Regions from separate parts of the Methylocystis sp. NC52PC genome, predicted to be linked through region 1. Evidence: predicted binding sites of a transcription regulator. Region 1 holds the regulator's gene; each other region holds the start of a gene.
What was found. Region 1 encodes PhoB, which activates phosphate uptake and scavenging genes when phosphate is short. Its sites were predicted from a motif close to TGTCATNNANCTGTCAT; they were not measured.
Positions count from the first base shown of each region.

Region 2: a site for PhoB is predicted at 4,015-4,031, ahead of ACETII_RS15820 (YdcH family protein). Genes of this name have one in related genera too.
Region 3: a site for PhoB is predicted at 2,047-2,063, ahead of ACETII_RS10815 (UDP-2,3-diacylglucosamine diphosphatase). Genes of this name have one in related genera too.
Region 4: a site for PhoB is predicted at 4,678-4,694, ahead of ACETII_RS10705 (CorA family divalent cation transporter). Genes of this name have one in related genera too.

Region 1 covers NZ_CP170127.1:1,191,725-1,198,970, forward strand. The annotation lists gene pstC (phosphate ABC transporter permease subunit PstC) at 1-774, shown strand, start outside; gene pstA (phosphate ABC transporter permease PstA) at 786-1,625, shown strand; gene pstB (phosphate ABC transporter ATP-binding protein PstB) at 1,625-2,407, shown strand; gene phoU (phosphate signaling complex protein PhoU) at 2,421-3,137, shown strand; gene phoB (phosphate regulon transcriptional regulator PhoB) at 3,134-3,880, shown strand; gene ACETII_RS07690 (GcrA family cell cycle regulator) at 3,908-4,450, opposite strand; gene ACETII_RS07695 (acetylornithine transaminase) at 4,897-6,093, shown strand; gene argF (ornithine carbamoyltransferase) at 6,093-7,037, shown strand; gene ACETII_RS07705 (Hsp33 family molecular chaperone) at 7,037-7,246, shown strand, end outside.
Region 2 covers NZ_CP170127.1:2,843,058-2,850,303, reverse strand. The annotation lists gene ACETII_RS15845 (alpha/beta hydrolase) at 132-1,226, opposite strand; gene ACETII_RS15840 (bestrophin-like domain) at 1,975-2,778, shown strand; gene ACETII_RS15835 (hypothetical protein) at 2,779-3,033, opposite strand; gene ACETII_RS15830 (hypothetical protein) at 3,287-3,526, shown strand; tRNA gene ACETII_RS15825 (tRNA-Val) at 3,764-3,838, opposite strand; gene ACETII_RS15820 (YdcH family protein) at 4,125-4,304, shown strand; gene ACETII_RS15815 (protein adenylyltransferase SelO) at 4,431-5,858, shown strand; gene ACETII_RS15810 (YdcH family protein) at 5,941-6,159, shown strand; gene ACETII_RS15805 (hypothetical protein) at 6,254-6,493, shown strand; gene ACETII_RS15800 (cation:proton antiporter) at 6,487-7,246, opposite strand, start outside.
Region 3 covers NZ_CP170127.1:1,819,658-1,826,903, reverse strand. The annotation lists gene ACETII_RS10835 (GCG_CRPN prefix-to-repeats domain-containing protein) at 1-168, shown strand, start outside; gene ACETII_RS10830 ((2Fe-2S)-binding protein) at 433-669, shown strand; gene bfr (bacterioferritin) at 695-1,171, shown strand; gene ACETII_RS10820 (helix-turn-helix domain-containing protein) at 1,305-1,922, opposite strand; gene ACETII_RS10815 (UDP-2,3-diacylglucosamine diphosphatase) at 2,120-2,968, shown strand; gene ACETII_RS10810 (glycosyltransferase family 4 protein) at 2,969-4,057, shown strand; gene ACETII_RS10805 (HesA/MoeB/ThiF family protein) at 4,181-4,963, shown strand; gene ACETII_RS10800 (RidA family protein) at 4,947-5,300, opposite strand; tRNA gene ACETII_RS10795 (tRNA-Phe) at 5,431-5,506, shown strand; gene ACETII_RS10790 (arylsulfatase) at 5,912-7,246, shown strand, end outside.
Region 4 covers NZ_CP170127.1:1,800,238-1,807,483, reverse strand. The annotation lists gene ACETII_RS10720 (TolC family protein) at 1-919, shown strand, start outside; gene ACETII_RS10715 (beta-galactosidase) at 954-2,924, opposite strand; gene ACETII_RS10710 (pyruvate kinase) at 3,163-4,632, shown strand; gene ACETII_RS10705 (CorA family divalent cation transporter) at 4,903-5,982, shown strand; gene olsB (l-ornithine N(alpha)-acyltransferase) at 6,091-6,981, shown strand; gene ACETII_RS10695 (lysophospholipid acyltransferase family protein) at 6,993-7,246, opposite strand, start outside.

The sequences.
Region 1 (7,246 bases):
CAGTCGTGGAATCCCGTCACCGAGAAATTCGGCGCGCTGCCGGCGATCTACGGCACGCTCGTCACGTCGGGCGTCGCCATGCTGATCGCCGTGCCGGTCGGACTGGGGATCGCGACCTTCCTGACCGAATTATGCCCCCATCGGCTACGGCGCCCGATCGGCATCGCGATCGAGCTTCTCGCGGGCATTCCGTCGATCATTTACGGCATCTGGGGCCTCTTCGTCTTCGCGCCTTTCGTTCAGACCTATGTGCAGCCCGGCCTGATCTCGCTTTTCAGCGACGTGCCGCTGCTCTCCTCGCTTTTCGCCGGCCCTCCCTATGGAATCGGCATGCTGACCGCGGGCTTCATCCTGGCGATCATGGTGCTGCCCTTCATCGCGTCGATCTCACGCGACGTCTTCGAAACCGTGCCGCCCGTTCTCAAGGAGGCGGCCGCCGGCATCGGCTGCACGACCTGGGAAATGATGCGCTATGTCGTCATCCCCTACACGCGCGTCGGCGTCATCGGCGGGGTGATGCTGGCGCTCGGGCGCGCGCTCGGCGAAACCATGGCGGTCACCTTCGTCATCGGCAACGCCCACAAGGTGTCGCCGTCGCTGCTCGCCCCCGGCACGACCATATCGGCGACCATCGCCAATGAATTCACCGAAGCCGTCGGCGACGTCTACACGTCGTCGCTCATCGCGCTCGGCCTCATCCTCTTCCTTCTGACCTTCGTCGTGCTGGCGATCGCGCGTTACATGCTGATGCGCCTCGAACGCAAAGCGGCTTAAGGAGCAGCGCCATGTCGCTTTACGCCACGCGCCGCAAGCGGAATTCGCTGGCGACCAGCCTTGCCTGGGCGGCCGCTCTTTTTGGCATCGCCTGGCTTTTCCTCATCCTCGCGTCGCTGCTTTATGAAGGCCTGCGCGGGCTGTCGCTTGCGGCCTTCACCGAAATGACGCCGCCGCCGGGCAGCAAGGGCGGCCTGTTGAACGCCATCGCTGGATCGCTGGTCATGACCGCAATCGGCGTTGCGATCGGCACGCCGCTCGGCATGCTCGCCGGCACCTATATGGCGGAATATGGCCGTTACACCAAGCTCGCGATGGTCGTGCGGTTCATCAACGACATTCTGCTCAGCGCGCCGTCGATCGTGATCGGCCTCTTCGTCTATGAAGTCCTCGTGCATCCCATGGGGCACTTCTCGGGCGTCTCCGGGGCCGTCGCGCTCTCCCTGCTCGTCATCCCCGTCGTGTTGCGCACCACCGAGGACATGCTGCTGCTGGTGCCGGGATCGATGCGCGAGGCGGCCGCCGCGCTCGGCGCGCCACGCTCCCATGTCGTCGCGCATGTCGCCTATCGCGCCGCCAAGGCGGGCTTGGTGACGGGCGTGCTGCTCGCGGTGGCGCGCGTCTCCGGCGAAACCGCGCCGCTGCTCTTCACCGCGCTCAACAATCAGTTCTGGAGCAGCGATCTCCTGGCGCCGATGGCGAGCCTCCCGGTCGTCATCTTCCAGTTCGCTTTGTCGCCCTACAAAGACTGGCAGCAGCTCGCCTGGACCGGCGCGCTGCTGATCACCGCCGCCGTCCTCGCTCTCTCGATCACAGCCCGCGCGCTCAGCGCCGGTCGGAGAAAATCGTGATGAACGCCCCCGCACAGGTCAAAGAACACGCCGCCAAGATTTCGGTCCAGGGCCTGGATTTCTTTTACGGCGCGTCAAAGGCGCTGAAATCCATTTCGCTGCCGCTGCAGACGCATAAGGTCACGGCCTTCATCGGTCCCTCTGGTTGCGGAAAGTCGACGCTGCTGCGGGTCTTAAACCGCATGTACGACCTCTACCCCGGCCAACGCGCCGAGGGCGAGGTGCTGCTCGACGGCGAGAATATTCTCGATCCGGCGATCGACATCAATGCGCTGCGCGCGCGCGTCGGCATGATCTTCCAGAAGCCGACGCCCTTCCCGATGTCGATTTATGAGAACATCGCCTTCGGCGTTCGCCTTTACGAGAAATTGTCGCGCGCCGACATGGACCAGCGCGTCGAGGAAGCCTTGCGCGGCGCGGCGCTCTGGGACGAGGTGAAGGACAAGCTGCACACGAGCGGGCTCGGGCTTTCGGGCGGCCAGCAGCAGCGCCTGTGCATCGCGCGCAGCGTCGCCGTGCAGCCGGAGGTGATCCTCTTCGACGAGCCCTGCTCCGCCCTCGACCCGATCTCCACGGCCAAAGTGGAGGAGCTCATCGAGGAGCTCGCCAACGACTATACGATCGCCATCGTCACCCACAACATGCAGCAGGCCGTGCGCGTCTCCGACTATACGGCCTTCATGTATCTCGGCGAGCTCGTCGAATTCGGCGACACCGACGAAGTCTTCAACAAGCCGCGCGAAAAGCGCACCCAGGATTACATCACCGGCCGCTTCGGGTGAGGAAGGACATCGCATGAGCGAACATATCGTCAAGTCCTACGACCGCGATCTCGAGGCGCTGGGCCGCCGCATTTCCGAGATGGGCGGCGTCGCCGAGAAGATGCTGGCGGAGGCCATGGACGCTTTGTCGATGCTCGACGTCGACCTCGCCCAGCGCGTCGTCGCGAGCGACGCGCGCCTCGACATTCTCCAGCGCGAGATCGAGGAGAACGCCGTGCTGACGATCGCGCGGCGCCAGCCTCTGGCGGTCGATCTGCGCGAATGCATCGCCGCGATCCGCATTTCCGGCGACATCGAGCGGATCGGCGATCTCGCGAAGAACATCGCCAAGCGCACGCTGAAGATCGCCACCGAAGCGCGGCTGCCGCGCGCCATTGTCGGCTTGCGGTCGATGCACGAGGTCGCGGCGACGCAGCTCAAGGACGCGCTCGACGCCTATGCGCTGCGCGACGTGGAGCGCGCCCGCGCGGTGTGGGAGAACGACGCCGATCTCGACGCGCTGGAAGACAGCGTGTTCCGCGACCTCTTGACCTTCATGATGGAGGACCCGCGCAACATCTCCTTTTGCACGCATCTCCTCTTCTGCTCGAAGAACCTCGAGCGCATCGGCGACCACACGACCAATATTTCGGAGACGGTCGTCTATCTCGCCACCGGCGAAAGCCTGCCGATGGAGCGGCCGAAATCCCGCATCGGCCTCCGCGGATCGGAACAAGACGTCGCGCAATGAACGAAACCATTATTCAAACCCTTCCCCGCGAAGGCCGGGCCGATCGCCCGCCGCGCATTCTCGTCGTCGAGGACGAGGTCCCGCTCGCCACGCTGCTCGTCTATAATCTCGAAGCTGAAGGCTATCAGGTCGAGCATGTCGACAATGGCGACGAGGCGGAACTGCGCATTGCGGAATCGCCGCCCGACCTCCTGCTGCTCGACTGGATGCTGCCTGGCGTCTCGGGTCTCGAAATCTGCCGGCGGCTGCGCGCCCGCGACGTCGCCCGCGACATGCCCATCATCATGCTGACCGCGCGCGGCGAAGAGGGCGAACGCGTGCGGGGCCTGTCGGTCGGCGCGGACGACTATGTCGTGAAGCCCTTCTCGACGCCCGAACTGATGGCCCGCGTGCGCGCGCTGTTGCGACGCGCCCGGCCGGAGCGCGTCGCCTCGCGGCTGACGGCGGGGGACATCGACCTCGACCGCGAAACGCGTCGGGTGCGCCGCTCGGGCCGCGAGATCCATCTCGGCCCGACCGAGTTCCGCCTGCTGGAATATCTGATGGAGAAGCCCGGCCGCGTGTTCACGCGGGCGCAGTTGCTCGACAGCGTCTGGGGCATGTCGGCTGAAATCGACGAACGCACGGTCGACGTGCATGTCGGGCGCCTGCGCAAGGCGCTCATCCGCGGGCGGGAGAAGGATCCGATCCGCACCGTGCGCGGTTCGGGCTATTCCTTCGACGAGACCTTCGGACGCGAGTGAAGGCCGGACCGCCGAACTCGGGAAGGATTACGCGAAGCGCGGGGCCTTGAGATCGCGGGCGCGGCGGCGATCCTGCGCCGGCTGATAGGCGACGCGCGCATGATGGGCGCAATAGGGGCCGGCGCCGATCGGCGACTTCGCCCCGCAGAAGCGGAAATCCGGCGTCGTCGGATCGCCCATCGGCCAGCGGCACATGGATTCGCGCAACTCCATCAGCGTGACGCGCTCCGACATGGGAATGACGACCTCCTCGGCCTCCGGCGCGACGCGGGCGACGACCATGGCCTGCGGCGCAAAGGCCAGGGCGACATTGCCATGGACCGCGTGGCCCCCGGCGCGCGGCGCGGCGACGACCGGGGCGGTCGCCGGCTGGCGGGCCGTCCCCTTCGCCGCGCGCGGGCGCTGCGCGGCCGCTGTCTTGGCGCGTTCGGCGAGGCCGAGGCGGTGAATCTTGCCAATGACCGCATTGCGCGTGATGCCGGGGCCCAGCTCGGCGGCCACCTGGCTCGCGCTGAGGCCGTCGCTCCAAAGCTTGCGCAACAGATCGACTCTTTCCTCGGTCCAAGACATAATTTGACCTCCAAGCGGTCGATTCGAACGCGCCGCCGACGGAATCCACCATCCGTCGCTGCGCCGGGATCTCCGGCGGCGATGAGACGCGCATCGAGACTCGAGAAGCGCCCTGCGGCTTTGAAAAACGCGTCCGCAACGGCGAAAACTGACCATCCTTTTGAATCACGGGTCCGAGTCGCTGGCAAGCAGAAGGGGGCGTTCTCAACAGGCTTTCATGCGCTTTCGCGCGCCGGTGTGGCCCAGGCGACTCACTTGCGCGCTTTTTTCGAGGAAAATCGACTGTAAAGTCTCCGGCCCAGGCAAGGCCTCGCCCCTGCGGCAGGATTTGACCGAAGCCGCCCGCGCGCATAAAATCAAAGTCTCGGATTGCCGCCCTCAAAAAGGGCGGCGCTTTGTTTTTGGGGTCCGGCCGCGGGCCGCTCCCGAGGGCTTGGAGCTTGACGTTGACTTCTGCGCTCTATCCGACCTATGCGCGGGCCGATATCGCCTTCACGGGGGGCGAAGGCCCATGGCTCTTCGCTGAGAACGGCGACCGTTACCTGGATTTCGCTTCCGGCGTCGCGGTCCTGTCGCTCGGCCATGAGCATCCGCATCTGGTCGCGACGCTGAAGGCGGCGGCCGAGAAGCCCTGGCATGTCTCGAACCTCTACCGCATTCCGCAGGCCGAGCGGCTGGCGCAGCGCCTCGTCGACGCCACCTTCGCCGATGTGGTTTTCTTCGCCAATTCCGGCGCCGAAGCCGTGGAGTGCGCCATCAAGACGGCGCGAAAATATCACGCCGCCAATGGAGCGCCTGAGCGCTATCGGCTGATTACTTTCGAAGGGGCCTTTCACGGCCGGACGCTGGCGACCATCGCGGCCGGCGGCAATCCCAAATATCTCGAGGGTTTCGGCCCGCCGGTCGACGGCTTCGATCAAATTCCCTTCGCGGACTTCGACGCGCTCGAAGCCGCGATTTCGGACGAAACCGCCGGCGTTTTGCTCGAACCCGTCCAGGGCGAGGGCGGGCTGCGGGTCTTTTCCGCCGAATTCCTGAAAAAACTGCGCGCCCTCTGCGACGCGCGCGGCCTGCTGCTGGTTCTCGACGAGGTGCAGTGCGGCGTCGGCCGCACCGGCAAATTTCTCGCCTGCGAACACGCCGGCGTAGCGCCGGACATCGTGGCGCTCGCCAAGGGCCTCGGCGGCGGCTTTCCGATCGGCGCCTGTCTCGCGACGCGCGAAGCCGCCAAGGGCATGACGCTCGGCGCGCACGGCTCGACCTTCGGCGGCAATCCGCTGGCGGCCGCCGTCGGCGGCGCGGTTCTCGACGTGGTGCTGGCCGAAGGCTTTCTGCCGCGCGTCGCGCGCCTCGGCGCGCTCCTGCGCCAGCGGCTCGCCGAGCTCAACGACCGCTATCCGGCGATCATCGAGACGGTGCGCGGCGAGGGGCTGATGTTCGGCGTGAAGACGCGCGGGCCCAATGGCGATTTCGCCGCCGCCGCGCGGGCCGAAGGGCTGCTGACCGTTCTTGCCGGCGACAATGTCGTGCGGCTGTTGCCGCCGCTCATCATCGACGAGACGCATATCGTCGAGGCCGCGGCGCGCCTCGAGCGCGCCTGCGTGCGTCTGGCGACGCCGGCCAAGCAGTTGGGAGCGGCGTGATGACCGCGCACACGCTGACGCGGCCGCGTCATTTTCTCGATATTTGCGATTTCACCCGCGACGATCTGCGCCATATCCTCGATCTCGCAAAGTCGCTGAAGGCGAAGCGCGTCAAGGGCGCGCCGCCGGCGGAGCGCCCGCTCGCCGGCAAATATCTGGCGATGATCTTCGACAAGCCGTCGACGCGCACGCGCGTCTCCTTCGACATCGCCATGCGCGATCTCGGCGGCGAGTCGATCATGCTGACGGGCGGCGAGATGCAGCTCGGCCGCGGCGAGAGCATCGCCGACACGGCGCGCGTGCTGTCGCGTTTCGCCGACGCCGTCATGATCCGCATCCTGTCGCACGAGGATCTGACCGAGCTCGCGCGCCACGCCGCCATTCCGGTCATCAACGGCCTGACCAAGCGCTCCCACCCCTGCCAGATCATGGCGGACCTGCTCACCTTCGAGGAGCATCTGGGACCGATCGACGGCCGCACCGTGGCCTGGGTCGGCGACTCCAACAATGTGCTGGCGAGCTGGGTGCACGCGGCCGCCCGTTTCGGATTCACGATCAACGTGGCGACGCCGGCGGAATTCACGCCCCCGCAAAGCCTCGTCGACTGGGCGAAGGCCGAAGGCGCGGCGTTGAACGTGATGCGCGACCCGCGCGCCGCCGTCGACGGCGCGCAGGCGGTGATCACCGATTGCTGGGTCTCCATGGGCGACGCCGACGAGGACTTCCGCCGCCAGGTTCTTGCGCCATATCAGGTGGACGCCAAACTCATGCGCGACGCCGCCAAGGACGCCATTTTCATGCATTGCCTGCCTGCCCACCGCGGCGAGGAAGTCACCGACGAGGTGATGGACGGCCCGCAGTCCGTCGTCTTCGACGAAGCCGAAAACCGGCTGCACGCCCAGAAAGGCGTGCTGGCCTGGTGCCTCGCGCCGGGCGTCGCCTGATGCAGGAGGCGCCGAGCCGGCTGGTTTCGGGCGAGGCGCGGGACGATCGCGTCACGCCCTTCGCGGTCGAGGCGCTCGACCTGCGCGGACGACTGGTGCGGCTTGGACCGACGGTCGACGCCATCCTCGGCCACTATGACTACCCCCCGCAGGTCGCGCGGTTGCTCGGCGAGGCGCTGGCGCTGGCCGCGCTGCTCGGTTCGATCCTC
Region 2 (7,246 bases), 1.7 Mb from region 1:
CGACGGGCCGTTTTGCTGAGAGGGAGAGGGCCAATGCCCGACGGGCTTTTCAGAGTTGTTCTTATCGGCTTCATCGGCTTCTTCATCGGGGCTGTGCTCGTCGGCTGGATGTACGGCTGACCGGTCGGAGGTCACTGCCCCAGCCGCGCGTCGAAAAAGCGCGCGATTTCTTCGAAGATCTCGCGGGACTCAGGCACATCCGGGCCGGCGAATTGTCCGTGGCTCATGCCTTCATAGACATTGAGATCGGCGAAGACGCCGGCGCGGCGCATATTACGATGGACGCGCACGGTATTGGATAAGAACAGATCGCGGGTCCCAGCGGTCAGGATCGTCGGCGGGAAGTTTTTGAAATCGCCATAAACAGGCGAAAGATAGGGATCCTTCAGGTCGTGGCCGTTGGCGTAGAGCTGCGCCGAGGCGGCAAGCCATCCGTCCCACGTCACCAGCATGTTGTCGACATATTCGTTGGCGTAATAGCTGTCGCCCACCTTGTTGAGGTCCGACCAGGGCGTCAACGCGGCCACCGCCGCCGGCAGCGGCAGGCCCTCGTCCTTGGCGCGCAAGACCGTCGCGAGCGCCAGCCCGCCCCCGGCCGACGCCCCGAAGATCGCCATGTTCTGCGGCTTCACCGTCTGCGCGAGGGCCTCCCAGACGGTCAGCGCGTCGTCCAGAGCAGCTGGAAACGGCGCCTGCGGCGGCATGCGATAATCGATTGAAATGACCCGGAAGCCGCCGATCCCGGCCATCACGATCGCTTCCGTGGTCGCCGCTTCGCCGCCGCCCGCGACAAAACCGCCGCCATGCAGATGAACGAGCAGCCGATTGCGGTTGCTGGAGGGCAAAGCGGCGGGCGTCACGATATAGGCCTTCACGCCCGCAATTGTCGCCGGCTCGACGCTGACCTTGAGCGACTTGCGCAAGTCGGCGAGCGTCTTAGACCAATCCATATTGAATTGCTTGTCTAGCGCCGCCCACGCTTCATTTGTATTCGGCGGCGGCGTCAGCACATTTGCGGGATAAGGCGCGCGGATGAGGGCCTGCAATTGCTTGCTCACGTCGCCCGGCACAGGAAGGACGCGGGCGGGAACCCGACGCGGCCCGGCCACGGCGTTGTCGGCGGCGGCGGATTGGGTCGCCCCCGAGGGCAAACGAATTTTGCCCCACGCGACGGGCGCGAGCGCGATTAGGCCGCACAACAAGAGGGAAACGGGGATGGTCTTCACGCCCGATCCTAACAGTCTACCGGCCGCCATACGCGGCCCTTGCAGAAGCCGGCGCGGCCGCCCGGAACCCTACGACGATCTGCGGCAAATCTGCGCCAAGCGAACAAAGTGGCAGCGCAATCAAGGATGTAGCGCCAAGCAACGTCATGATTCCATGTCCAATTCCACCTTATCCTAAACCTTAACGGAAGGTTGACGCTTGGTACGCGCAAGGTCCCTCGTTATAGTCAAGCTCAAGCCGCTCGATTCTCTGCCCGTTTCGAGTGGTCAGGTCCGGCGCGTGGGCCCCCCATGCGCCGGACCGCGCCTCGCCTGCCGCGCAGGCGCGCTTTCTTCCCCTGCCCTGCAAAATGATGACTTGCGGCCCTTTTGCAATGGGCTCGCGATGGTTCTTGGAACGCGGTTCGAAACCAAGGCCTGTTTTCGACTCTCAGCGTAGCGGGAGGTCCGGCTTCCGCCGGGGCGACCGATCGGCCGTCTCTCTCCTGGAGGGCCGAAATTCCCCTTGTCTGGCGCTGATCGGGCGGGCATCCTTCCGCCTGCGGCGTGGGGGAGAACGCCTATGCATTCCGATCCGCGTTTCTGGGCCGTGTTTGTGGCGATCTTTATGGGCCTCGGGCTGGCCGTCATCAACATCGCTGTAAAAGTGCACATGTTTCTCGACCTCACGAGCGTCGAGTAGCCTGGTCATGGCGGCGTTGGCTGCGCGGCGATAAAGTTCCGGCCATAGAGGTTGGGGCATAGAGACATGTTCGAAGACGCGCCGCTTTGGGCCATCTTTTTGCTGAGCGTCGCGCTCTTCGGGATTGCTTCTGAAACCGGCCACTGGCTTGCCCTGGGCAGTCGGCGGGAAGCCAACATCGCCACGCTCGAAGCCTCGATCCTGGGCCTTCTCGCGCTGATGCTGAGCTTCTCCTTCGCCATGGCCGTCACGCGCTTCGACGAGCGGCGCGCGGCGACCCTCAAGGAGGCCAACGCCATCGGCACGGCCGCCCTCCGCGCGCGGCTTCTGCCTTCCCCCTATGCCGCCGAGAGTCTCGACCTGCTGCGGGACTATGTCGCCATACGATCCGACGCCGCGAATGTCGCGTCGACGCCCACCGAGGCCGCGATAGCGCGATCGAATGAGCTGCAGGAGCGCCTTTGGCGCGTTGTCCGGGCCGCGGCGGCCAGGGACAACGCCATGGTTCCGACGGGGCTCTATATTCAGGCGCTCAACGACATGGTCGACGCCCACGAAGGCCGGCTCACCGCCTTCCGCCACCGGGTGCCGCACGTCATCATCGTTGCGCTCTACGGCATGGCCGCCCTCGCCATCGGCTTCACGGGATATGCGAGCGGCCTGGAGCGGAAGCGCTGGCGGCTTCCGGTCTATCTCGTCACGATCGTCGTCGCCGCGGTGATCCTGCTCATTCAGGACATCGACCGGCCGGACTCCGGGTCGGTTCGGGTCAGCGCGGACCCGCTGTCTAACGCAGCCGCGTCGATCGCCGGCTACGCCAGGGCCGGCGCTGGGGCGCCGGAGCGGGTCCCGCCCCTCCCGGCGCGCTGATCAGCTCGCGCGTCTTTCGTCCGAGGATTGCGAGCCCGACCCGCGGGAGCGCTCGGCTTCATACTGCTCCAGCATATCGTCGAGCTCTTCCAGATGGAGCTTCAAACGGGAGAGCGTCGCAGCGGTGACGTCCGCCCACCCATGGCCGCGGTCCTCTCCAAGCCGGCACCGCCCCGTTTCCAGCGAGACGATCAGCTTTCGCGCCCGCTGCCGCTCCTGGCGGCACCACTCTACGATTTCCAGCGATGCGTTCATGGCCTTTCTCCAAATTGGAGCCAAGAACGACATAGAGCCGCGCTCGCGAAGGTCTAATTTTTGGTCTAGTGGGACGACTGGACGCCGCTGACAGAAACGCCAACGCCCCGGCTCAGAACGCCATGCGCGCGGTAGGGAAACGACGTCACCCCCATCTCGATTATGGCGATCGACGCGAAAACGTTCCTCTTCGACCCCGGAACAGGGAAACGCCCCGGGCGGTTTTTCGATCGGGGAACAGGGAGGATTGGTCGTGTTCCGTAAGTGTCTGATGATCATTGCCGCGACGGCGGCTTTGGCGGTCTCTTTTTCGGCCTCGGCCCAGCCGGTCGACGAATGGTATGTCGTGCAGGACCCACGCACGAAACGGTGCTCGGTGGTGGAAAGGAGGCCGACGACTGAAAGCATGGTTGTGGTCGGCCCCCACGGCTATCCGAGCCGCGTGGAAGCCGAGACTGGCATGAAAACCGTAACCGTCTGCGAGACTCGCTGAGGCGGTCGCCTGTGAGCGGATGGGATCTGTTTTTCTCGCCTCCGGGTGGAACAATCCTGATGCTCGACGGTTCTGCTTTTGACCAGCGTCAGCAACTGGTTCCTTATCTCCAAACTAACCCGGCGCCCGTCGCCGGGTTTTTTGTGTCTCGTAGACGAAGCGGCGCGATGGCGCGCAACAGACTCGCGCTTCGACGAGCGAGCTTGCGTTCAGATGGCGGTGCATTTTGATTGCTGATGGTGGGCGCGACAGGGATTGAACCTGTGACCCCTACGATGTCAACGTAGTGCTCTCCCGCTGAGCTACGCGCCCCCTGCCGGGGTCCGCCTCGGCGGCGGTTCGGGTGGCGTGTGTATAGTGGCGGACGCGGCGGGGCGCAAGCGCCTTTGTGATGAAAAATCATTCGGCCGACGGGGCGCCCGAGAGCGGCTTCCAGCCCGTCTCGTCCAAGGCGGGCTCACCAATTGTTAAGCGTCTGTGGCGCCGCAGCGAAAGTTTTGTGACGCCCGCGACAATTCATGCCTTGCAGGCGGCTCCGGATGTGTCATGCTTGACCGTGCCGCCCCTCGCAGGAGGGGGGCTAAAGAGGAGGTTCCGCATGTCCTTACAGGGTCATATCGTCGAACTCCAACGCCGCCACGAGGCGCTCGAAAAGGAAATCGAAAAAGAGCAGCTGCATCCAAACGCCGACGACGCGAAGATCATCGAATTGAAGCGAAAAAAGCTGCAGATCAAAGACGAATTGGCCAAGCTGGAGATTAGCGAAACGCGCCATTAGCGGGCGTTCCCGCTCTCGCAGCCTCTCAGGATAAGGGTATCTCGATATAGGCGGAGGGGTCCCTCCGCCTTAATTTTTTGGCGCGCCCCTTGCTCGCGGGCCACGACGCCCCTACGAGACCCTCCCATGCCTCTCACCGAGAACTATTGTCCAGAGACTCTTCACGAGAGCCTGGGCGACCCCTTCTTCGACCGGGTTGAAGCCGCCCAATTCCCCAAGACCCTGCTGCGCTACCGAAACCAGCGCTGGGCGGCGCGCGTCGGCCTCGACGGCCTGACCGACCCCGAATGGATTGCGCATTTCGGGCGCTTCGAGCCGCTGCCGGGCAGTCTGCCCCAGCCGCTCGCCCTGCGCTACCACGGCCACCAGTTTCGCGTTTACAATCCGGAACTCGGCGACGGCCGCGGCTTTCTCTTCGCCCAGCTGCGCGACTCCGCCGATGGACGGCTGCTGGACCTCGGCACCAAGGGCAGCGGCCAGACTCCCTGGTCGCGGCGCGGCGACGGACGGCTCACCCTGAAGGGCGGCGTTCGCGAAATTTTGGCGACGGAAATGCTGGAGGCGCTCGGCGTCGACACCTCCAAGACCTTCAGCCTGATCGAGACGGGCGAGGCGCTGCTCCGCGGCGACGAGCCCTCGCCGACGCGCTCGAGCGTGATGGTGCGCCTGTCGCATTCGCATATTCGCATCGGCACCTTCCAGCGCCTTGCCTTCCATGACGACAAGGCGGCGATCGACCGGCTGCTCGAGTATGTCTGTCGTCATTACTTCCCCGCGCTCGGCCCCCTCCCGCCGCCGGAGCGGGCGCGCGCCTTTCTCGAGGAGGTCGCCCAGCGCGTGGCGCGGCTCGGCGCCGGCTACATGGCGGCGGGCTTCGTCCATGGGGTGCTCAATTCGGATAACATCAACGTCACCGGCGAGAGTTTCGATTACGGCCCCTGGCGCTTCGCGCCCACTTATGATCCGCAATTCACCGCCGCCTATTTCGACGAGAGCGGCCTCTACGCCTTCGGTCGCCAGCCAAGCGCGCTGGCCTGGAACCTCGCGCGGCTCGCCGAATGCCTGCTGCATTTGACGGGACTGGAGGCGGCGCAGCGGACGCTGGACGGCTTCGCCGTCGCCATCCAGAAGGCGTTTCGCGTCGTCCTGCTCCGCCGCCTGGGCCTCGTCTCGGCTGGTGAAGAGGCCGACGCCCGCCTGTCCAAGGCCTTCACCGATTTTCTCATGTCGACCCGGGCCCCCTTCGAACAGGCCTTCTTCGACTGGCGCGGCGGCCTCGCCAGCGCCGGGCGCGCCAGGGCCAGCGCCTCCGCCGCCTTCTATGAGACGCCGGAATTCGTCCCCGTGCGCGACGCCTTCGCCGAGCATGAGACCGCCGCCGACGCGCGGCTGGATCACCCCTATTTCCGCCGGTCCGCGCCCTGCTCCATGCTCATCGACGAGGTCGAGGCGATCTGGAGCCCGATCGCCGAGGCGGACGACTGGTCGGCGCTGACGAGGAAGCTCACGGAGATTGCAGACATGCGCGAAGCCTATGGCTTTGCTTCGAGCTGAGGCGTTTTCCGCTTGAACCAGGCTGGGCCCCGGCGCGATAATCGAGACACTGATTCTGGACGCCTTCGGCGGTAGTTGCGGCATGAACGACAATCCCAGCGAGGCCGATCAGGACGCCATCCGCGCCGAAGTGGAGCGTCTGAGGCTGGAGCATCACGATCTCGAGGCGGCGATCGAGGCGCTCATCGCCGTCGGCGCGCCGGACCAACTGCAAATCCAGCGGCTGAAAAAGCGCAAACTCGTTCTGCGCGACCGCATCGTCTTCCTCGAAGACCAGATTACCCCCGACATCATCGCCTGACGGCACGCGGCTTGAAGCCTGTGACCGAGAGCGGTCCGAATGTCCCCATCCGGGACAGAGCGGCCTCGCTCCGGTTCAAAAGCGGGAAACAGCCATGCCGAGTTTCAACCTTTCGCTCCACTCCGGCTTCAACAATGCGCCTGGCCCGCGTCGCCGCCCGCCGGGGGGTTCCGCCGATCGCTTCGAGACCCGTCTGGGAAGGATCGCCGGCCACAGACACGCCGGCGCGGCGGCGGAGGGCGCTCGCACATTTTTGGTCGTGAGAGCGCTGCTCGGCGTTGCCAGCGTCGCGTCGACGCTGACGATCTTACGGTTCTTTCTCTTCCGTCACTGAACGGGGCCGGGCATGAAGCCCAGCGCGCGCAGCAGCAGCGGCATGGTGAGGCCCTGCACGACGATGGAGAAGGCGACGACCGCAAAGGTCGATACGACGATCATGTCGCGCAGCGGCAGCGTGTCCGGAAGGGACAGCGCGAGCGCGAGGCCAAGCGCCCCGCGCAATCCGCCCCACCACAGCACATGCTGCTCGGGGAAGCTGATCCGCCAGCGCGAGAACAGGAACAGCGCGCTCAGCGGGTAGACGGTCAGCGCGCGGGCGGCGAGCACGATGGCGATCACCGAAAGGATGAGGGGTGCTCCGTAATTCAGGAACGGAGTCGAGGCGACGTCGACGCCGATCATGAGAAAAACCATGGAGTTCGCCAGGAAGGCCGCGAACTCCCAGAAGCCGTGCACGAATTCGCGCCCCTTGTAGGAGAGATAGCTGCGATTGTCCTCCCGCAAGAGGCCGAGATTGCCCATAATTAGCCCCGCCGTCACCGTGGCGAGCACGCCCGAGACATGAAGGCGCTCGGCGATCAGGAACGAACCGAAGGCGGCGATGGTCGTGAGCGCCGCCTCGATCATATGCTCGGCGGTGCCCATGGCGATGAGGATCGCGGCGCCCCCGGTGAGCGCGCCGACGGCGACCCCGCCCAGCACGATGCGCCCCAAGGTCAGCGCAATATCTCCGGCCCCCTCGCCGGCGCCGTGGCCCTCGGCCCAGGCCAGCGCCATCACGAACAGCACGGCGGCGGCGCCGTCGTTG
Region 3 (7,246 bases), 630 kb from region 1:
GCGGGGTGCGGGCCCTGGGGCTGCGCGCCCGGATGGCGCGGCCCCGGCTACGGCTATGGGTATGGCCACCGACCCTATTGGCCCCATCGCTATGGCTGGCGTCCGGGTCCGTGGAGCTGGCGTCATCGCTACGGCTGGGGGGGACCCGGCTGGGGTCCGCGCTGGTGAGTCTTCGAAATGACCTGTCCGCGCCGCGGCTCCCGTTGGGGCCGCGGCAGTTTTTCCACAGCATTTTCACATTTTTCTCGGCGGCTGATTGTCCTCACTGGAAGGCTTCCAAATTCTATTTGGTCGGCATGTCCCTTGCGACGCCACGGGGGACAGCCGCGCTCGTGTCGGAAAACCGACACAGGCTGGTTGCAAAAGACGGGAAATTTTGTAACCTACTGATGTAAAAGGTAGTTTGCAATCTTTCCAAACTAGGCGAAACGGATGATCGTCTGTTCCTGTAACGTCCTCTCCGACCGTGATGTCCGTGAAACGCTCCATTCGCGCAGCGACCGACCCTCGGTCGCGTCGGTTTTCCGCAACATGGGCTGTGAGGCCAAGTGCGGGCGCTGCGTTCGCAGCATCGTCGCGATCGTGGATCAGCATGCGGCGGCTAGACTGGACGAATGCGGCGGAAGCGGCGATTGTGACAGCTGCCGCGCCGACGGACTGGCGGCGTGACCATGATCATGGAAAGGAATTGCACATGCGCGGCGACGCGAAGGTTATCGAATATCTCAATCGCGGACTGCGCGCGGAACTGACCGCCGTCAACCAATACTGGCTGCATTATCGCTTCTTCGACAATTGGGGCTATCTCGAACTCGCCAAGAAGTGGCGCGAGGAATCGATCGAGGAAATGCGCCACGCCGACGACTTCACCAAGCGCATCCTTTTTCTCGAAGGCTTTCCCAATATGCAGGTGCTCGACCCGCTGCGCATCGGCCAGACGGTCGAGGAAATCATCGCCGCGGATCTCGCGACGGAAATCGCGGCGCGCGAAGCCTATATCGAGGCCGCGGTCTATTGCGATTCAGTCAACGACCGCGTCTCGATGGAGCTCTTCGAGCGCATCATCAAGAGCGAAGAGGGTCACATCGACTTCCTCGAGACCCAGCAGGAGCTGATCAAGCAGCTGGGCGTGCAGCTCTACGCGCAAAAGCACGTCGGCGGGCTGTCGTAAGGGACAAGCTAGCCAAGAAGCGAAGGAGGACGATCCTCCAACGGCGCTTCGCAGGGTCGCCTTCTCCCTCAAGGGGAGAAGGCGCAACGGGAATCGCGTTCCACGGCCCGGGAGGGTCGGAGAGGGGCGTCCCCTACTCCATCACCGCCGCCTTCAGCATGCAGATCATCGTCGCCTGAGCCGGCGTCTTGCCCGGATTGCGGATCACGTGGCGCCGGTCGCAGCGGTAGCGCAGCGTCTCTCCCGCCTTGACGGTCTCCCGCACGCCCCCGACCTCGACTTCGAGCTCGCCCTCGCGCACCGACAGGCTCTCGACCGAGCCGCGCTGGTGGGCCTCGGATTCGAGGACGCCGCCCGGATCGGCTGACAGCTCATAAGCCTGAAGCCATTCTACGGTCTTGATCCAGCCGATGATGGCGAGGCGACACTTGCCGTCGTCCGAAAGCAGAATCGGCGTGTCGGCCTTGCTCGTCTTTTCGAGAAAAGGCTCGTCCTCCGTCGTCTGCAGCACGCGCTCGATCGAGACGTCGAGCGCCTGGGCGAGGCGCCAGATGGTCGCCAGCGTGGGATTGGTCTCATTGCGCTCGATCTGGCTGATGATCGACTTGGCGACGCCGGATTGTTGCGAAAGTTCCGACAGCGACAGATTATAGGCCTTGCGCAGCCGCTGGATCGTCGCGCCGAGCTGCCCCGAGAGCGCGAGCGCCCCCGCCTCCAGAATCTTGTGCTTTTCCTTCCCTTCGACGCCCATTCTGTCCGCGCCGGACCTTTGGCCCGGCCGCCCTCCCTGTCTCCCAGATTCGTGCGGAACAATACCCGGTTTTGTTCGAAATATCGAACGCCGGGCCGTTGCGTCAATGCGGCCGCCGTTTCGCTGTCATCGGATTGTGACCTCGCTCTGTTGAAACGACGTCTGAACGTCACAACCGGCGGGAGGCGCAGGCGCTCATGGCCGAAGACAAAAATATGCATTTGCCGGGCGGGCCGGAGCCGGACCCCAGACGCTATCGGACCCTCTTCCTCTCGGACTTGCATCTCGGCGCGAAGGCGGCGCAGGCGCATCTCCTCCTCGACTTTCTTCGGCATAATGACGCGGACACGATCTATCTCGTCGGGGACATCGTCGACGGCTGGAAGCTGCGCAAGGGCTGGCACTGGCCGCAGGCCCACAACGACGTGGTGCAGAAGCTGCTTCGCAAGGCCCGCAAGGGCGCGCGCGTCATCTACGTGCCCGGCAATCATGACGAGTTCGCCCGCGACTACACGGGTCTCACCTTTGGCGGAATCGACGTCGTCGACCACGCCGTGCACGAGACGGCGGCGGGTAAGAAAATGCTCGTGATCCATGGCGACCAGTTCGACATCGTCGTGCGCAATGCGCGCTGGCTCGCCCATCTCGGCGACTGGGCCTATGACGTCGCCATCGCCGCCAACACATGGTTCAACCGCGCCCGCAGGCTCTTCGGCGTCGGCTACTGGTCGCTCTCCGCCTGGGCCAAATACAAGGTCAAGAACGCTGTCAATTTCATCGGCGACTATGAGAAGACGCTCGCAGCCGAAGCTGAGCGCCGCGGCGTCGACGGCGTCGTCTGCGGCCATATTCATCACGCGACGATCAAGACGATCGACGGAATCTTATACGTGAACACCGGCGACTTCGTCGAAAGCTGCACGGCGGTCGCCGAGCATGACGACGGCAGTTTCGAAGTGCTCGACTGGCGCATGACGGCGGCCGAGCGCGCAGCCGCCTCCATTGAGGTGAAAGCGCTGCCCGCGCCGAGAGCGGCGGCTGCGTAAATGCGCATACTGGTCGCGACTGACGCCTGGCGTCCGCAGGTCAATGGGGTCGTACGTTCGCTCGAATCGCTCGCCGAGGCGGCGGTCCCGCTTGGCGCCACGCTCGATTTCCTGACGCCGCAGGACTTCTGCTGCGTCCCCATGCCCACCTATCGCGAGATTTCCCTCGCGCTCGCTTCGCCCCGGGCCGTGCGCCGCCGTCTCGCCGCGGGCTACGACCATATCCACATCGCCACCGAAGGTCCGATCGGACTGGCGACGCGCGCGGTCTGCCTGCGCGACGAACGGGTTTTCACGACATCCTTCCACACGCGCTTTCCCGAATATATCCATGCGCGTACGGGGCTGCCGGTGGACTGGTCCTATGCGGCGCTGCGCCGCTTCCATAATGCCGGCGCAGGCGTCATGGTCGCCACGCCGAGCCTCGCGCGGGAGCTCGACGCGCGCGGCTTCCGCCGCCTCCTACGCTGGTCCCGCGGCGTCGACCACGACGTCTTCACCCCCGCGGCCAAAGTCCCGGTCGATTTCCCCCGGCCGATTTTTCTCTACGCCGGCCGCGTCGCAGTCGAGAAGAACATCGAGGCCTTTCTTGCGCTCGATCTGCCGGGAACGAAGCTCGTGGCGGGGGACGGGCCGGCGCGGGCGGCGCTTCAGGCGCGCTTTCCGCAGGCGCGCTTTCTCGGCTTCAAAACGCCGGCGGAACTCGCCGGCCTTTACGCGGCCTCGGACGTTTTTGTCTTTCCCAGCCGCACGGACACCTTCGGCGTCGTCCTCATCGAGGCTCTGGCCTGCGGCCTTCCCGTCGCAGCCTTCCCCGTCATGGGGCCGCTCGACGTCATCGGATCGAGCGGCGCCGGCGTCTTGAGCGAGGACCTGCGCGCCGCGGCGCTCATGGCGCTCGACATGCCGCGCGCGGCGGCGCGCGCCCACGCCCTGACCTTCACCTGGGAGAATTGCGCGCGGCAATTTCTCGACAATATCGCCTATGCGCGCGGGGCGGCCTCGCTCGGCGGCGTTGGCGTGGCGGCGCTGAGGGAATCGGGGGAAAAGCGCCAGGCGGTGGACAAGGGCCAGGCCGTCCAGCCTTGATGGCCGGGGCTCTCTCAGCGCATCTCTCAACTGGAGGCCGGGCGGCGGAGCGGCTATATGCTCCTTCGCGGCGAGCGGCGTGCGTCAGCTCGCGCTGAAGCGCCGCCTGCGCCTGGAGCCCGTATGAGTCTCACGCCCGAGGAGATCGAACGCTACGCCCGCCATCTCGTGCTGCGCGAAATCGGCGGGCCGGGGCAGCAGAAACTCAAGAACGCGCGCGTGCTGGCGATCGGCGCCGGGGGGCTGGGCGCGCCGCTCCTGCAATATCTCGCCGCCGCCGGAACGGGCGTTCTCGGCATTGTCGACGATGACGCCGTTACGCTCTCCAATCTGCAACGCCAGGTGATTCACGACACGCCGGACGTCGGCCGGGCGAAGGTCGAAAGCGCTCGCGACGCCATCGCGCGACTCAACCCGCATGTTAGAGTCGAGCCCCATGCGCTGCGGCTCACAGAAGGAAACGCGCGTGCGCTGATTGCGGACTATGACGTCGTCGCGGACGGGTCGGATAATTTCGCCACGCGCTATCTCGTCTCCGACGCGTGTTTCTTCGAAAGAAAGCCGCTCGTGACCGCCGCCGTCGGCGGTTTCGACGCCTCACTTACGACCCTGCGGCCGTTCGAAACCGGGCCGGACGGCAAGCCTAATCCCACCTATCGCTGCCTCTTCCCCGAGCCCCCGCCGCCCGGAACCGTCCCGAGCTGCGAGGAGGCGGGCGTTCTGGGCGCGTTGACCGGGATCGTCGGCGCGATGATGGCGCTGGAAGTCATTCGCGAGATCGTGGGCTTCGGCGAGGCTCTCGTCGGCCGCCTGCTGCTGATCGACACGCTGGCGATGCGCTTCGAGACGCTGCGCTACGCCTATGATCCGGAGAATCCGCTGACTGGCGTCACTTCGCCGCGATGACGGCGATTTCGACCTTGTAGTCGGGGGCGACGAGCTTCGCCTCGACGGTTGCGCGGGCGGGCGGGTTCTGCTTGTCCACCCAGACGTCCCAGACGCCGTTCATCTCGGCGAAGGTCGAAATGTCGGAAAGATAGATGGTGGCGGACAGGATTTTCGACTTCTCGGTTCCCGCCTCGACGAGCAAGGCGTCGATGAGGCCCAGAATCTCGCGGGTCTGGTCGGCGACCGAGCCGCCCTTGGTCTGTTCCGCGACCTGCCCGGCCGTGTAAACGGCGTTGCCGCGCACGACCGCCTTGCTCATGCGCGGACCCGCGCCAATTCGCCTGATGTCGCTCATTTCGCCTCCACTCTACCCGGGGCGGTTTAGGGGAAGCGGCGCCGTCCCGCAAGGGCGTCGAAAAAGTGTGCGAACCCGCTGGACAAGTGGCCAAGCCCTTTCTATAAGCCCCTCCACGCGCCGAGCGCGGGCCCAGGTAGCTCAGTTGGTAGAGCATGCGACTGAAAATCGCAGTGTCGGTGGTTCGATTCCGCCCCTGGGCACCAGAAAACAACATAAACTCAATTAATTACGGCAGTGTCGACGGCGCCGAGATCTGCCGAAGTTTTCCGAATTAAAGAAAAACAGCGATGCAAGGCTCGAGATGTAAGGCGCTACATCGCGAAAAACGCGTCGCGTGCTCTTTGCGACGGCTTTGATATCTGGAAGCCGCCGGGTTGCGACACCAAGAGCGGTTGGCTGACGGCGGCCGCCCATGGCGCGGATTCCAAACCTGCATGTGATGTGCGCGTCGGTATTGGACCTACGTTGCTTCTGGCGCCATTATTGTTCGCAATACAACTTGCATCTGGCGGCGGCGCTGTTGACTAGCCGAACGTGGTTCGGCGGGTCGGGCGAAGCAATTTTAAGTGCGGGGTATTGTCATGGCTGGGTTCAGGGTAGCCGTCGTTATGCTGGCCGCCATCACATCGGGCCTCGTCTCTTCTGCGCCGCGTGCGCAACAGCAGAGAGAGAGGAAGCCGCACATCGTCGTGATCTGGGGCGACGATATCGGGCAGTCGAACATCAGCGCCTACACCAACGGCTTAATGGGTTACCGCACGCCCAACATCGACTCCATCGCCAGGCAGGGCATGATCTTCACTGACTATTACGGCGAGCAAAGCTGCACCGCGGGCCGCGCCTCTTTTATCACTGGGCAGAGTGGCCTGCGCACCGGTTTGACAAAAGTCGGCTTGCCTGGCGCGGACCTCGGCTTGCGCAAGGAAGACCCGACCATCGCCGAGCTTCTCAAGACGCAGGGCTATGCAACGGGTCAGTTCGGCAAAAACCATCTGGGCGACAAGGACGAGTTTCTTCCAACAGCCCACGGCTTCGACGAATTCTATGGCAATCTCTACCACTTGAATGCCGAGGAAGAGCCGGAGCTTCCGGATTATCCAAAGGCGAACGACCCGGAGTTTCCGAACTTTCGCAAAGACTTCGGCCCGCGTGGCGTGATCCACAGCTTTGCGAGTCCCGATGGCAAGCAAAAGATCGAGGACACGGGCCCGCTGACCAAGAAGCGGATGGAGACCATTGACGACGACATCGCCGCGCGGGCGGCGGAATTTCTCGAAAAGCAGGTGAAGGCCGAGAAGCCGGTGTTTCTGTGGGTGAACTTCACTCACATGCATTTCCGCACCCATCCCAAGCCGGAGAGCGTCGGCCAATCAGGGCGCTGGATGGGGCCTTATGCAGATACGATGATCGATCACGACAAGAACGTCGGGACCATTCTGCAAAAGATAAAAGAGCTCGGGATAGAAGACGACACCATTGTTTTCTATTCCACCGACAACGGGCCGCACATGAATTCCTGGCCGGATGCGGCAATGACGCCCTTCCGCAACGAGAAAAATTCCAACTGGGAAGGCGCTTATCGTGTGCCGGCCATGGTTCGCTGGCCGGGTAAAATCAAACCGGCTTCGGTTTCCAACGGCATCGTCTCGCATCTCGACTGGATGCCGACCCTTCTCGCAGCGGCAGGCGCGCCCGACGTCAAAGAGAAGCTCCTGAAGGGCTACAAGGTCGGAAAGACGAACTTCAAAGTCCATCTCGACGGCTACAATCTGCTGCCGCTTCTGACCGGACAGGAAGAACGATCCCCTCGCAAGGAGTTCTTTTATTTCTCCGATGACGGCGATTTGACAGGGCTGCGGTTCGACAACTGGAAGTTCGTCTTCGCCGAACAAAGAGCGCCGGGCACGTTGAAAGTCTGGTCCGAACCTTTCACGACTCTTCGC
Region 4 (7,246 bases), 610 kb from region 1:
ATATCTCAACATCGACAAGCGACAGCAAGTCCTTCTCGACACGGCCAACGCCTATCTCGCCGTTCTGAGAGACCGCAAGACCGTCGCGCTCCGTCGAGAGCTCGTGAACGACCTCACGGCGATTTCGAAGCGTGTCGGCGTGCAATACGCCGTGCGCGATGCGACGCGCGCTGATTTCGCGCTTGCGGAATCGCGCGTCCAGGCCGGCCTTGTCGCGCTCGAAGGCGCGAGAGCGGCGCTTTCGGCCTCGGAGATAGAGCTGCAGCGCTTGACGCAAGCGAATATCGCGAGCCTCGAGCGACCTCTAATTCCCAGCGGCGCCCTTCCCGACACGGCGGATTCCCTGCGCCAGGCGACGCTCGCCCAAAGCCCGAAGATACGCGCGGCCCAACTCGGCGCAGAAGCGGCGGAGTATCTCGCCAAGACCGCTTACGCCCCGCTGCTGCCGCAACTCAATCTCATTGCCTCGCGCACCGACCAAACCAATCTTTCGCAAATCCAAAACCGAATCCGCGACACGTCCGTCAGACTTCAACTCTTGATCCCGATCTATGAACCGGGCGCCTTCTCCGGCGTCAGCGCAGCAAAGGCTCTCGCCACGAGAAAGCGCTTCGAAAGTCTCGATCTCGAGCGTCAGCTCGTCGCGGCCAATCAGGCCCTGTTTCAAGCGCGCCGAGCAACGACCGCCCAAATCGCGCAGGCGCGGCAACGCGCGTCCGAAATCAAGCGCGTCGTCGACGGCTACAAGGTCGAACGGGACGCAGGACTGCGCACAGTCATCGACGTGCTCAACGTACAGGCGGAATGGACGGAGGCGCGCGTCGCCCAGGTCAATCTCGAATATGAGCGAGACCGTTTGACCTACACGATTGCTGCGACGCTCGGTCGTCTCGATACAGGAGAGAGGCCGCCGCCGTAAGGGGGCGGCAGGACGCCCCAGCGTCGCGCGACCTTTACGTTATCGCATTGGGAAGCCGGCAGATCGCTACCCCGCAGGGCTCCAGAACGACGTCTCCCAAAAGGAGGTCCCGACCTTGCAACAGTGACCCGATATCCACCGCTTCGGGTCCATAATTGAAGATGTGGCGCAAGGGTCCGTTATCCCGGACGCGGATATCGGGATGCGAAAGCGCCCCGTCCACCGACGCGCAGTCGAGACAGCGCCGCAAGACCTCATCGAGCAAAGCCGCGTCCGGCCAGCCCGCGAGATAAAAACGGTTCCCGCGTCTCGCCAGAACCGCTCGTCCATCGACCCCGCGCAGCTCAACGCTGGCCTCGTTCCCGAGGACGAGCGCTTCCGACCAGCGGATGAGCGCGCCCGCCCCGTTCTCGACGGCGACAAACGCGCCGGGACGCAAGCTTTCGACGCGCTCGACCGTGACGTCGACAAGTTGTCCAAACGCTCCTGGTGGAAGGTTCGCGGGGATCTGGAAATCGACCGTCTTGGAGCCCGACCGCGGACCGACAAGACAGACGGCGTCAGATCGCATCAAGGCGCGCACAAGCGCGTCGTCTGCACAAAAAAGCCCCGGGGCCAACACGAATTTGCGATCTGCGACCGCGTCCGCGCAAGGCGGAACCACGTCGAGGGAAAGCCCGGCCCTCCGCAGCCCGCGGTAAAAGGCGAACACCAGCTCCGAGTAAGAAAAGTCCTGCCCCTGCGGCTCGATATCCCAGGCCCAGGCGCTCTCGTAATCGAATATGAGGGCGACATCCGCGCGGGGCGTTTGCAGGATCAATCCTAACTTTCGAATATCTTCCGCGACGCGTTTGACTTCTGCGAAGGCCGGCGCCGGGGCGCTGTTCGGCAACAATAGCCCCTCGTGCATTTGTTCCTGGGCGAAAGGCGCCTGCCGCCAACGGAAATAGCTGACCACCTCCGCGCCCGCCGCAAAGGCCTCGTGTGACCAGAGCCGGACCGCGCCTTCCGCCGGCGCGGGATTCCACGGAGCCCAGTTCACAGCGCCCGGCTGCTGTTCCATGACCCAAAAGCGGCCGCATCCACAACCACGATAGAGATCATGATGGAACGCCTGGTAATCCGGATCGCCGACGCGCATGTAGCGCAGCTTGAAATCCTCATCGTTGAGGCTGCGTTCCAGGAAGCCGAGAGGATAACTGTCCCAGGCCGCCGCATCGAGATCTCGGGCGACCTTGTAGTGATCGAAGGCGGTGAAGGAGCCCATGAAATTATGTAAAACCAGACGTCCCGGCGAATATTTTCGAACGATCTCGACTTGCCGTTTGTTGAACGCCGCCACCTGATCCGACGAGAAGCGTTGGAAATCCATGCGATGCGCCGGGTTCGCGTCGGTCACCGTCAGATTCGGCAGGTCGACGTCATCGAAGCTCGAGAGCTCCATCGACCAGAACACATTTCCCCACGCCTGATTGAGCGCTTCGATCGTTTGGTGCTTGCGTCGACACCATTTACGGAAGGCGGCGCGCGCCGCCGCCGAATAGCTTTCGACGGTATCGTGGCAGCCGAACTCATTGTCGATCTGCCAGGCGACGATCGCCGGATGTCGGCCGAATTTTTCGGCAAGAGCGGTCACGATGCGGGCGCATGATTCCAAATAGCCCGCGTGACTGAAACAATAATGGCGTCGCGAACCGAATTTTCGCGGTCTACCGTCGCGATCGACGGCGAGCATGTCCGGCATTTTCTCGACGAGCCATCGGGGCGGGGTCGCCGTGGGCGTGCCCAACGCCACTTTCAGGCCCGCTTCTTGAAGAACTTCGATGGCGCGTTCCAGCCAGCCGAAGTCATAGGCTCCTTCGCTCGGCTCGAGACGCGTCCAGGCGAACTCGCCGATCCTCACGATATCGATCCCAAGATCCTTCATCTTGCGCGCATCGGCGCGCCAATAGGTTTCAGGCCAGTGCTCAGGATAATAACAGACGCCGAGTCGGGGATGTGTCATATTGCCTAGTCAAGCGAGCTGCATGCGGGCGTCGAGTCCTGGTTGAAAAGCATTCATTGGTCGACGCCGCCGTTTCGGGCGCGGCAACTTAGATGCGCCTCATGAAGTCTCGATGACACCGCGCGCCAGCGGGACGAAGGAGACCGGGCTCGAGCGATCAACCTTCTGCAACCGGTAACGAAACTGTCGTACAAATGCAATTGATGGCTCCTGTGACGAAAGAACAAGATCGAGCTCGATGACGCCCTTATGCGATGAGTCCGCGGCGGACCTGCGCCGGCTGCGAGATGAGGTGGCGGCTTTGCGCCAGGACGTCTCGCGCGGAGCGACGACGCGGCTGGCGCAATGGAGCCAAACCACGTCGCCATGCGACCGGCTGGAGAATTTGGCGCATTATCTCGCCTTGCGCAGCCATGATCTCGGCGAGCTGCAGGTGCGGCTCTCTGCCTATGGCCTTTCATCGCTCGGCCGCAGCGAAGCGGATGTGTTGCTCGCCCTGGATTCGTTGCTGACGACATTGCGGCGCCTCAGCGGCGAGGACGCCGCCTACCCGCCGGCCGCCGCGCGGCGCATGGGCGAAGACGCGCTCAGCCGCGCTTGCGCGGCGGTCTTTGGAGGGGCGGGCGATCCGCGCCGCACGCGCATCATGGCCACCTTGCCGCGCGAGGCCGCGAAGGATCGCCATCTCGTTGAAAGTCTGCTGCAAGCGGGGATGGATTGCGCCAGGATCAACTGCGCCCACGACGACGAGCCGGCATGGGAGCGGATGATCGAAAATGTGCGCACAGCCTCACAACGTCTTGCCCGCCCCTGCCGGACTTTGATGGACATTGCTGGGCCGAAGCTGCGGGTCGCGCAGGTGCGGGCGCCCGAAAAATACCGCTTGCGCCCGGGCGAGCGGCTCCGCCTGGTCCGACGCATCGAAAGCGGCCGCGGCCCTGTTTCATTCTCCATCAACATGCCGGAAGTCATTTCGCAGCTCAGGCCCGGCTCGGAAATCGCGTTCGACGACGGAAAGGCGGTCGGCCAGGTCATTGCCGTCGAGGGCGCCGATGGCGTCGAACTCGAGATTGTCGCCGCCAGGGCGAAAGGTCTCAGACTGAAACAGGACAAGGGAGTAAACTTCCCCGCCACCGATTTGAACCTTGGGCCGCTGACGGCGAAGGACGTCGCCGATCTGCCATTCGTGGCGCGTCATGCAGATCTCGTCGGCTTGTCTTTTGTTCAGCGGCCGGAAGACGTGAAGCTGTTCCAGATGCAGCTTGCTGCGCGCCGTGGCGAAGAACCGCCGCAAGCGCTCGTGCTGAAGATCGAGACGCCGCTTGCTGTGCGCAATCTTCCACAGCTCATCGCCCAAGCCGCGGCGACCCACCCGACCGCCGTGATGATCGCGCGGGGGGATCTGGCCGTTGAAGTCGGCTTCGCGCGTCTTTCCGAGATGCAGGAAGAGATCGTCTGGCTGTGCGAAGCGGCGCACGTTCCCGTAATTTGGGCCACTCAGGTTCTCGATCAGCTGGTGCACGAAGGCGTGACGAGCCGCGCCGAGACAACCGACGCCGCCATGTCGCAGCAGGCCGATTGCGTCATGCTCAACAAGGGCGACTACCTGCCCGAGGGCGTCCGCTTTCTTCGCGGGATCCTCGACCGCATGGAACGCCATCATACGAAGAAGTTTCCCTGGCTCGCGAGGCTCCGCGCCTGGTCCTGAAGGCGCGTCGCTCGATTCGCGCCTCGCCTCCGCAGAAGAGAGCGGCGTCATCAAACTGTCATCCTGACCATTTTCAGTAGACCGGTCTATGCCTCGCAGGCCTGCGGAGAGAGACGGCGGAACGCCGTGATCGATTTTCGGGATCGACGGCTTTGAGGCCTTGTCCGCCTTTTGAGGCCCTTTGAACGCGCCATATCCCCTGCCTCTGGTCTCCGGCGCTCCGGAGAAGCTCTTTTTGCGTGGCTTGGGTTCCTGTGGAATTAAAGCCCAATGAAAGATACGACAGCTATCCTTTCGGATTCACTCATCCCCGGCGCCTTGTGGATGATGCGCTTCGACGAGCAAGGCTTCCTGATTCGCCGGGCGGACGAGCCGGCGGCGTTTCACGTCCCGACTGAAGGTTTCGTCTGGCTGCATATGGACCTCGCGGATGTCCGCGCGAGGCCCTGCATCAACCAGATTGCGTCGCTATCGGATAACGCTCGTGCGGCGCTTTGCGCAGCGGTCGACCACCAATATCTCGAATACGCGGACGGCTTGGTCAGCGGGGCTTTGCTCGATCATGAGCGCACGCTGGCGGGACCCGCTTCTCGCACGGATTTTCTTCGCTTCGCGTTCGGCGAAAGATGGATCGTCACCGCCCGCCGTCGACCGATGAACTGCGTCGAGCACACCCGCATCGCCGTTCAACGCGGCGCGCGGGTTGAAACGCCGCTCGCGCTGTTCGAATTGATGACCGGCGCAGTCATGTCGGAACTTGGTCGCATGATTAAAGAGATCGATCTGAATTTCGACCGCATCGAAGATCATCTAATTGATGGACGGGGCCGCGAGGCCCGTTCCTCGCTGGGGTCGGTACGGCGCGACGCGGTGCGGATTTCCCGCCAGATCGGCGGCCTGGCGTCGACCCTGGCGCGGCTGGAGGACATTGAAGACGATCTGAATGATACGCGGGACGATGCGTTGCGGGAGGCCGCGGCGCGGCTCGTCCAGCATACGGAATCGCTCGTCAGGGAGGTCTCCAACGTGCAAGAACGCGCGCGACTTCTGCAGGACGAGCTGAACGCCATTCTCAACCTCGAGACCAACGACAGGCTCTTCGTTCTGACCCTCGTCACAACGCTGCTCCTGCCCGCCACATTCGTCACGGGCTATTTTGGGATGAACACGAAGAACCTGCTGTTTTCGGAAAATGACAATGCAAGTCTCTATGCGACGCTCATGTGCCTTGCCGCCTCCGCGATCGTTCTCTTTTTCATGAGACGCTCCGGTCTCACGCAGCGACCCGGTTCGGAAGCGGAGAGGCAGCGCAGTTCGACCGAAACGACCCCATCGGAGCGTAGTTTCTAAAGCGTCGCGACGCGCCTTGCCTGCGGCGTCCCTGTCGAAGAGAAAGTTCGTCACAAAAGCTTCGCCCGGAGATGCTTTCTCTGGCGCGTGCCGTGAGGGAACACCGGGATGTGGATGTTGGACGCTCGCCTTGGCCAAAGCATAGCAAGCCTGACCGGATTTCAAACGCCAGAGCCCACCAAGCAAGCGCTCGAAGACAGTCTCGGTCGACTCGGGTCTTTGGAAGTTCGGCTGGCCCGCGGAAAGAAGGAAATCCGCAAGGCTCAGCGTCTGCGCTTTGAAGTGTTTTACAAGGAAGGCGGCGCGATCCCCGACGCAAGAACCGCTTTTACGCGACGAGACGCGGATCGATTCGACAAATATTGCGACCATTTGATCGTCATTGACCACGCTTTCAAGACGCGATTCGGCAAAACCAAGTCGAGGATCGTGGGCGTCTATCGGCTTTTGCGCGGCGACATGGCTGAGAAGGCCGGGGGCTTCTACTCCGAGGCGGAGTACGATCTGTCTCCCTTGCTGGCGCGCCATAAGGGGAAGCGCATTCTCGAGCTCGGACGCTCATGTGTCCGCTCGTCGCACCGATCGAAGCGCACGATCGAGATTCTGTGGCGCGGGCTTCTCGCCTATATTCGCCTTCACCGCATCGACGTCATGATCGGCTGCGCAAGCTTTCCGGGCGCGAGCCCTTTTGCGCATGCGCAGGCGTTGAGCTATCTTGCGCATTACGCGAGCGCCGAGGGCGAGTGGGCGGTGAGAGCCCGTAACGATCTCTACAGGCCCATGGCGATGGCGCCGAAGGAGTTGATCGACGCGGATAAGGCGCGAGACGCGCTTTCGCCCTTGATCAAAGGCTATCTGCGCCTTGGCGCCCGTTTCGGCGACGGCGCAGTCGTCGACGTCGACTTCAACACGACGGATGTATTCGTCGTCATGCCGGTTGCTGAAATCGGCGCCCGTTACATCGACTATTTCAGCGGCGCCGGGCGACGGGCGGCATAAGCGCCATAAATTTAGAATTCGGTCGAGGCCGTCTCCAGCCGGCGGACCGGGGCCCTGCCCGGCGCTCCACGCATTTGCGGCGGGAGCATGCCGCTCACCTGCGCCTGCGCTTCGGCCGCCAGCGCCTTTCGGTCTTTGCCGCGCGCTTCGATGCCGTGACCGAATACCACGTGACAGCATACGCCTCCGCGCTTCATCAGGCGCCACAGATGCGGAAGAAACGTCATCGCGCCGTACCAGCCGACATCGACCGGGGCTTGGCCGT